Regions from separate parts of the Piscibacillus sp. B03 genome, predicted to be linked through region 2. Evidence: riboswitches for the same ligand, from Rfam matches in the RefSeq annotation. Region 2 holds a riboswitch; the other holds the start of a gene.
The links. Region 2 has a riboswitch for cyclic di-GMP ahead of ACTWQB_RS12740 (response regulator). Riboswitches for the same ligand answer to the same signal wherever they lie in the genome.

Region 1: another riboswitch for cyclic di-GMP. It lies ahead of ACTWQB_RS10450 (response regulator transcription factor); the one in region 2 lies ahead of ACTWQB_RS12740 (response regulator).

Annotation. Positions count from the first base shown of each region.
Region 1 is NZ_JBQQCO010000014.1:5,511-8,930, reverse strand. It holds partial or broken gene ACTWQB_RS10465 (HAD hydrolase-like protein) at 1-164, opposite strand, end outside; gene ACTWQB_RS10460 (hypothetical protein) at 228-794, shown strand; gene ACTWQB_RS10455 (gamma carbonic anhydrase) at 827-1,339, opposite strand; gene ACTWQB_RS10450 (response regulator transcription factor) at 1,371-1,754, opposite strand; cyclic di-GMP riboswitch class I at 1,798-1,881, opposite strand; gene ACTWQB_RS10445 (lysophospholipase) at 2,027-2,818, shown strand; gene ACTWQB_RS10440 (tetraprenyl-beta-curcumene synthase family protein) at 2,836-3,420, shown strand, end outside.
Region 2 is NZ_JBQQCO010000019.1:42,035-45,454, forward strand. It holds gene ACTWQB_RS12730 (fumarylacetoacetate hydrolase family protein) at 1-721, shown strand, start outside; gene ACTWQB_RS12735 (hypothetical protein) at 824-1,105, opposite strand; gene ACTWQB_RS12740 (response regulator) at 1,199-1,561, opposite strand; cyclic di-GMP riboswitch class I at 1,660-1,751, opposite strand; gene ACTWQB_RS12745 (N-acetylmuramoyl-L-alanine amidase) at 1,973-3,037, shown strand; gene ACTWQB_RS12750 (gluconokinase) at 3,310-3,420, opposite strand, start outside.

The sequences.
Region 1 (3,420 bases), on a different contig from region 2:
TCGGTATTGCTCAATCGGTGTTTCAGAACTCCATTTATTTTGCGACCTTAAATAGCTAAATGTATCGTCCAGTGATAATTCTAGTATTTGATCTGTTTGGAAAAGCGTCCCATCCATATCAAAGATGACAGCTTTGGTCATATGTAGTCTCCTTTGCTTTCATAATTAGTAAGTATGCTTAATAATGTATCATTAGATGTATAAGCCTGTGAAGAGGGTGTTAGGTTATGAAAAATGGAATTACCTTGGTACTGGTTGGTTTAGGTATCATATTAATAAGTTGGTTTGTGAGGTCTGACTTTGAGGTTAGAACATATGAAAACCTTCAAGAAGCGATGGACAAATCAATTCCTTTTAAAGTGAATCGTGTGATACATACAACTGAGTATGATGGTGTGACGATTGTGATGTACTCAACGATTCCAGATGACTTAGCTGGTGCTCAAGAAAATGAAGCACTAGGACTTGCTTACTTCAAGGGAAATGATGAAGATGGTTGGGAAAACGTTGGACATCATGGGTGGAGTCATTATCACCATGATCAGCTAAGTCTTTACTCAGAACCTTTCCGTGAGTATGACAGTAAAGGAAGGCCACTTCACGACTTTCACGTAGCATATGGTCAAATAGTTAATCCTGAAATTATAGAAGTAAAAGCAAGAGTGGATGAAACATATGAAAAAATAGACATCATCACGAATGAATGGAAACGTTACTATTTAACCATTGGTGAGGTTACAGCTATCAAAGGGTTGTCTAAAGATGGTGAGGTTTTAAGTAAGCATGGGGAATAAAAAACGCCCAGAACAATCTCTGAGCGTCAACATTAACCCTGTAACTTCTTATAGTTTTGTCCTCTTTCCACATAGACAGTTCTTACGCGTTCTAATTCCTTGTAGTCTTCTTCATTCAGCTCGCGAACGACTTTGGCAGGTCGCCCGAATGCCAGCGTGTTCGCAGGAATTTTTTTGCCAGGCGGAACAAGACTGCCTGCGCCGATAAAGGCGTTTTCTCCAATCTCAGCTCCATCTAAAATTGTCGAGCCCATTCCGATTAGGGCATTTTTTCTAATCGTACACGAATGAAGCATCACTTGGTGCCCCACTGATACACCGTCTTCTAAAATAAGCGGTAAATTTGGACTCTGATGTAACATCGATTGGTCCTGAACGTTGACGCGGTCCCCTATATAAGTTGGCGACACATCTCCACGGATGACAGTTTTAAACCAAATACTGCTATACTTCCCAATGGTCACATCACCTGAAATGACAACATCATCTGCGATATAAGCGGTTTCATCAATTTTTGGATAAGTTCCTTTGTATGGGAGTATCATGTGGTTCCTCCTTTAGTTCATTTTTCTACTATTATTGAAAGTCATTAGCTATTTTTGCTTCGAAAATTTGGTCTAAGGATCGAATAATTGACTTGAAATTAGGCTTTGCAATTATGTCTTTAGCACCTAGTTGAAAACATTCATCTTTAGTTAGTTTGCTAGTTAATGATGAAAAGACGATGACATTTGCAAAGGGAAAAAGCTTCAACATTAAGGATAGCGTTTTAAACCCGTCTAATTGATCCATGGTTAAATCAAGAATGACCGCATCTGGCTTCAACTTACGATATATGGATAAAGCTTCAATCCCGTTTGAGGCCTCCGATATAACCCTATAATGTTTTGTTTGATCTAAGGTGTTGGTAATTCTTTGACGAATAAACTTTGAATCGTCTACTACCAGAATGTTATACATGTTTTAAATCACTCCTCTATCAATCGCAAACACTAGAAAAAGTGATTGCAACCCGGCTACCGTAGGAAACCCCCTTAGGCCCGTGGCTTTGCGTCTCTTACTTTCATAAGATTTGCCTTTAAGATATAGTACCATATTATCGTGTGAATAAACATATTTCGACAAGGATTACACGTTCACAAAATTACCTTCAGCATACTGTTGTTTCTCCTTTGTTGAATTATGCTAATATGTTAATAATAAGATTTATTAAATGAAACGGGGGAGTTGTGATGATCGTTAGACGCGCTGATCAAGCGAAGGCAATAGTTGTAGTAGTGCATGGTGCTTTTGAGCATTCAGGACGTTACGAGTGGTTTTTTGATCGATTAAATCACCATGGATTCCACGTGATTGCTGGGGATTTGCCTGGCCAAGGTAAGACAAAAGGAAAAAGAGGACACATCAAGTCCTTTACAGAATATATTGTTACGGTCCTTTCCTGGATCGATGAAGCGAAAAAATATGACTTACCCGTGTTCCTATTTGGACACAGCATGGGCGGGTTAATCGCAGTCCGTACGGCTCAACAGCACAAAGAAGACTTAGCTGGAATTGTTTTATCCTCACCAGCTTTAGGTATGAAAAATGGATTAGCAAGACCTGTATATTATTTTTCAAAACTCTTAAATGTCGCATCTCCTTCCGTACGTTTTAAAACAGGGGTCCGGTCGTATTACGCAACTCGTAATGAAGCGTACAATGCGCACGATGTCTCAGATCCATTGTTTTTAAGAAAAGTATCCGTCCGCTGGTATCATGAATTTGAAAAAGCGATAGCCATGGCATTTAAAAAAATGGACCAATTCCCAGATGTTCCAACAATTTTACTCCAAGGTGGAGAGGATCATTTAGTAGATGTTGAAGCGGTAAAAGAATGGTTTAATGGAATTGACGTCAACGAAAAATCGATCAAAATTTACGAAGACCTTTATCATGAAATCATTAATGAACCTGAACGTGACGTAGTACTAGAAGATATTATTACTTTTCTAGACCATCGAATTAAACAAGAACCAGTTTAGGAGGGTTCACATTGACTGTGAATGTCCCGAGGACGTTGCCAAAATTACTGTATACGTGTTACCGACATATTTTTCCTGAAGTGAGAAAAAGTCTAAAGTACTGGGAAAACTATGCCGACCGAATACCGAATGAAGAATTAAGGACTCAAGCTAAAGCCAGTATTGGCACCAAAACCTTTCACTGCGAGGGTGGGTCCATCTATGCCACCCTTGCGAAAACTCGTTGGAAAGATGCGATAAACTTCATCATAGCTTACCAGACAATTAGCGATTATTTAGATAACCTTTGTGATCGCAGCACATCGATGGATCCTGATGACTTTAGACGCTTACACGACTCCATGCTCAATGCGATATCTAAGGACCCAATTGAAGAGCACCCTAATTATTATGAACTTCGTGAAGATCAAGACGATGCAGGTTACTTGAAGTCATTAGTGGATACGTGCCAAGAAGTCGTACAATCGATTCCAAACTATCAACGCGTTTACCCAGCTGTCAGACGGCTCGCCCAACTTTACATAGACTTACAAGTTCATAAGCACGTGACACTGATTGAACGCGTTCCAAGGTTGACCGAATGGTACGAACATGAAAACGAA
Region 2 (3,420 bases):
CCATCATCTAAGCTTGGGAAATGACTTAAATAAGTTCGTGGAATGCGATGAGGTTGAGATTTTACCGCCTTATAAGCCCAATAAAAACATTATGTGTATCGGTAAAAACTATCGCGAGCATGCGATGGAGATGACAAATGATCCAAAATCAGTGCCAAAGGACCCTGTTGTTTTTACCAAATCACCAACGTGCGTGGTTGGTGATGGGAAACCAGTTAAGGCTCATCAAGCTGTTACTGAACAATTGGATTACGAGGGTGAACTTGCTGTTATAATTGGTAAAAAGGGGATTAATATTGCTGAAGAAGAGGCTTTAGACTATGTTTTCGGGTATACGATTATGAATGATGTTACAGCCCGTGATCTTCAGAAGAAACACACACAGTTTTTTAAAGGTAAATCATTAGACACATTCGCACCAATTGGGCCTCATATTGTGACTGCTGATGAAATCTCAGATGTTCAAGGTCTAAATATTCAAACGCGTGTTAACGATGAACTTAGACAAAACGGTAATACAAAAGACATGATTTTCTCAGTCGCAAAGCTGATTGAAGTGCTTTCGCAAGGTATGACACTTGAGCCTGGTGACATTATTGCCACAGGTACGCCAAGTGGTGTTGGAAAAGGATTTAATCCGCCAAAGTTTTTAAAGTCTAACGACACGGTTACAATTATGGTTGAAGGAATTGGAACGCTAAGAAACTTCATCGTGGAATAAAAGGTAAAATGAAGACAAGTTAATCCTATGAATCTAATAATGCCCTCTGTCAATTTGACAAAGGGCATTATTATTACTCATTAACATTATTGTGTAACTATACTAACCTATAACTTTTGTTTTTAATACAATTTGGTCAAGGTGTTTACGATAATCTGGAGATGATGTTTTATAAGCATAATAGTGGCGATGACATAACCCTAAACTCTTAATATCAAGATCGCAATTTTTAACTGCACATGTACGAATTTTTCTTCTAGGTTTATATGTTATATGAACATTACCATGCCTTCTTAATCTAGTGTAATGCATTTCACAAAGTTGTTTAGTTTGGACCTTAATAGGATTTGAACAACCTTCTACACAACATTTGTCTTTATTCATCATTCACCCTCCTAGTGTTTAGTGCTGATATCAACCGATTTGAGTTTCATTTGGCAAACCTAACGCATCATAAAACCTTACTTATAAATGAATCTAAGTTGAAGTAATAGTTTTTCTTAAAACTAGATCTAATTGTTCAAAGTATGGTTTAATAATGAATCCTTTGGCGCCTATCTGATTGGCTTCTTCAATATTATTATGTGTTGCCATAGAAGAACACATAATAATATTGGCATGGGAGTCATAATCTAAAATCTCCCTTAATGCCGTTAAGCCATCAACTTTAGGCATGGTGATATCTAAACACACAAGGGTTGGATGTCTTTGTTTGTACAAGTCAATTGCTTCTTGTCCATCAGAAGCTTCTACTATCACTTGATACCCACGTGCTTGAATAAATCGCTTTAACCACTTTCGCATAAACTTAGAGTCATCTGCAATCATAACAGTTACCATAATAATGAGGACTCCTCATTAAAGGTACCCTTAAAACATGACTCCAAATTCAATGTTGAAAATAACTCAACTTGAATGGAATTCATTTGATATCCTCCTTCGGCGACTAGGCTACCATGACGTTTAGTTATAACGTTTTAGGCCCTTAGTTTTGCGTCCTTACCTTTCGATAAGTTTGCCATTATCGGTTGGAATAAAATATAGAACTATTTTACCATATAACTATTCAGATAGCACCATCTGATCATCGAATAAAGTTTAATCTAGCATTGATGTGAAAACTTTTCACGAACTAGGCTACACTACGCCTACCTATTAAACTATTTAATCTATAAATTTTTGTTATAAGTGTTTAATAGTTTAAAAGATTGGACATAACTAGAATCAACTCATTAAAGGGAGGGTTTATAGATGAAGTTATATACGAAAGTTTTGCTGGTGCTCAGTCTAGTATTGATATTTTCTATGTCACTGACGGTTCAAGCGGACGAAGCTCCAATATATGAAGTTACAGCAGATTATTTGAATGTGAGAGAGGAGCCTTCATTAGAAGGACGTATTGTTGCTGTATTGGAGAAAGGTGATCAAGTAAGAGTTTTTGATGAAAATGATGGTTGGGTAAAAACGTATTACAATGAAGAGGAAGTATGGATTTCGACAGCGTATTTGAAGGAAGTAAAAGAAGATGTAGAGGTTAATGAAGATACTGAAAAGGTTAAGGTAAACGTTGAGAACGCACATATTCGATCAGGTTCAAGTGTGGAACATTCTGTTGTTGGCTATGCTCAGTTTGGAGATACTTTTTATTTACTAGATTCTGAGAATGATTGGCATAAGATTAAGTTAGAAGATGAAAAAGTAGATGCAGGATGGATTGCTAGTTTTTTAACGGAACGAGTTGACGAAGAGGAAGTAAGTGAGGAAGAGGTTGAACAATTAGTTGAGGGTGCTTTTGATAATATAGAAGTTGTACTAGACATTGGGCATGGTGGAAAAGATGGAGGTGCTGTTAGTGGCGGTATTCTTGAAAAAGACTTACTACTTGATACCGGACTAGCAGTGGCTGAAAAGTTAGAAGAAGCAGGGATCTCAGTCACATTGACAAGGGACGAGGACCAATACGTATCGTTAGATGATCGCGTGGAAATTAGTCGGAAACAAGACCCAGATGTGTTCATTAGCTTGCATTATGACTCTTACCATGATTCTTCAGTCAATGGTACAACTGTGTTCTATCATCAAGATAAGGAATTAGCTGAGTCATTTAAAAATGCTATGAGTGAGCATACTTCGCTAAAAAGTCGTGATTCAAAAAAGGCGCTTTACAAAGTGCTGACAAATAACCAAGCACCATCGGTATTAATGGAATTAGGTTTTGTCACAAATGCTAATGACTTATCAATCATTCAAACAGAAGAGTATTATGATCAAGTTGCTGAAGCAATCAAGCACGGATTGATGGATTATTTTGAGTAGATTAAGGGCATTACACGAAAACTTTGTTGCTCTAGAGCGACAGTAGGGATTGTTTCATGAACAATTGAAGGTATTATAGCGAAACTTATACTAACTTCAAGTGCACACGACCTAGTTTCATGTGCACTTGAAATCATTTTACGTACAATTGACAGGATTACACGTGCACATAATGTGATTTCAACGACATTTGCGTAAAATATGGAGCCATACAATATGGAAAAAGCTGAATATTAGGTGTTAGATCACACCCAACATTCAGCTTTTTTTATTTAATTTAACTTCCTAAACGTCTCTTTTAGTTGATCATACAATCCTTGATAAATATCAAATTGTTCTTGATAAATTTCGTGGTTCGTCATGTAAGGTTCGATTTCGGCTTT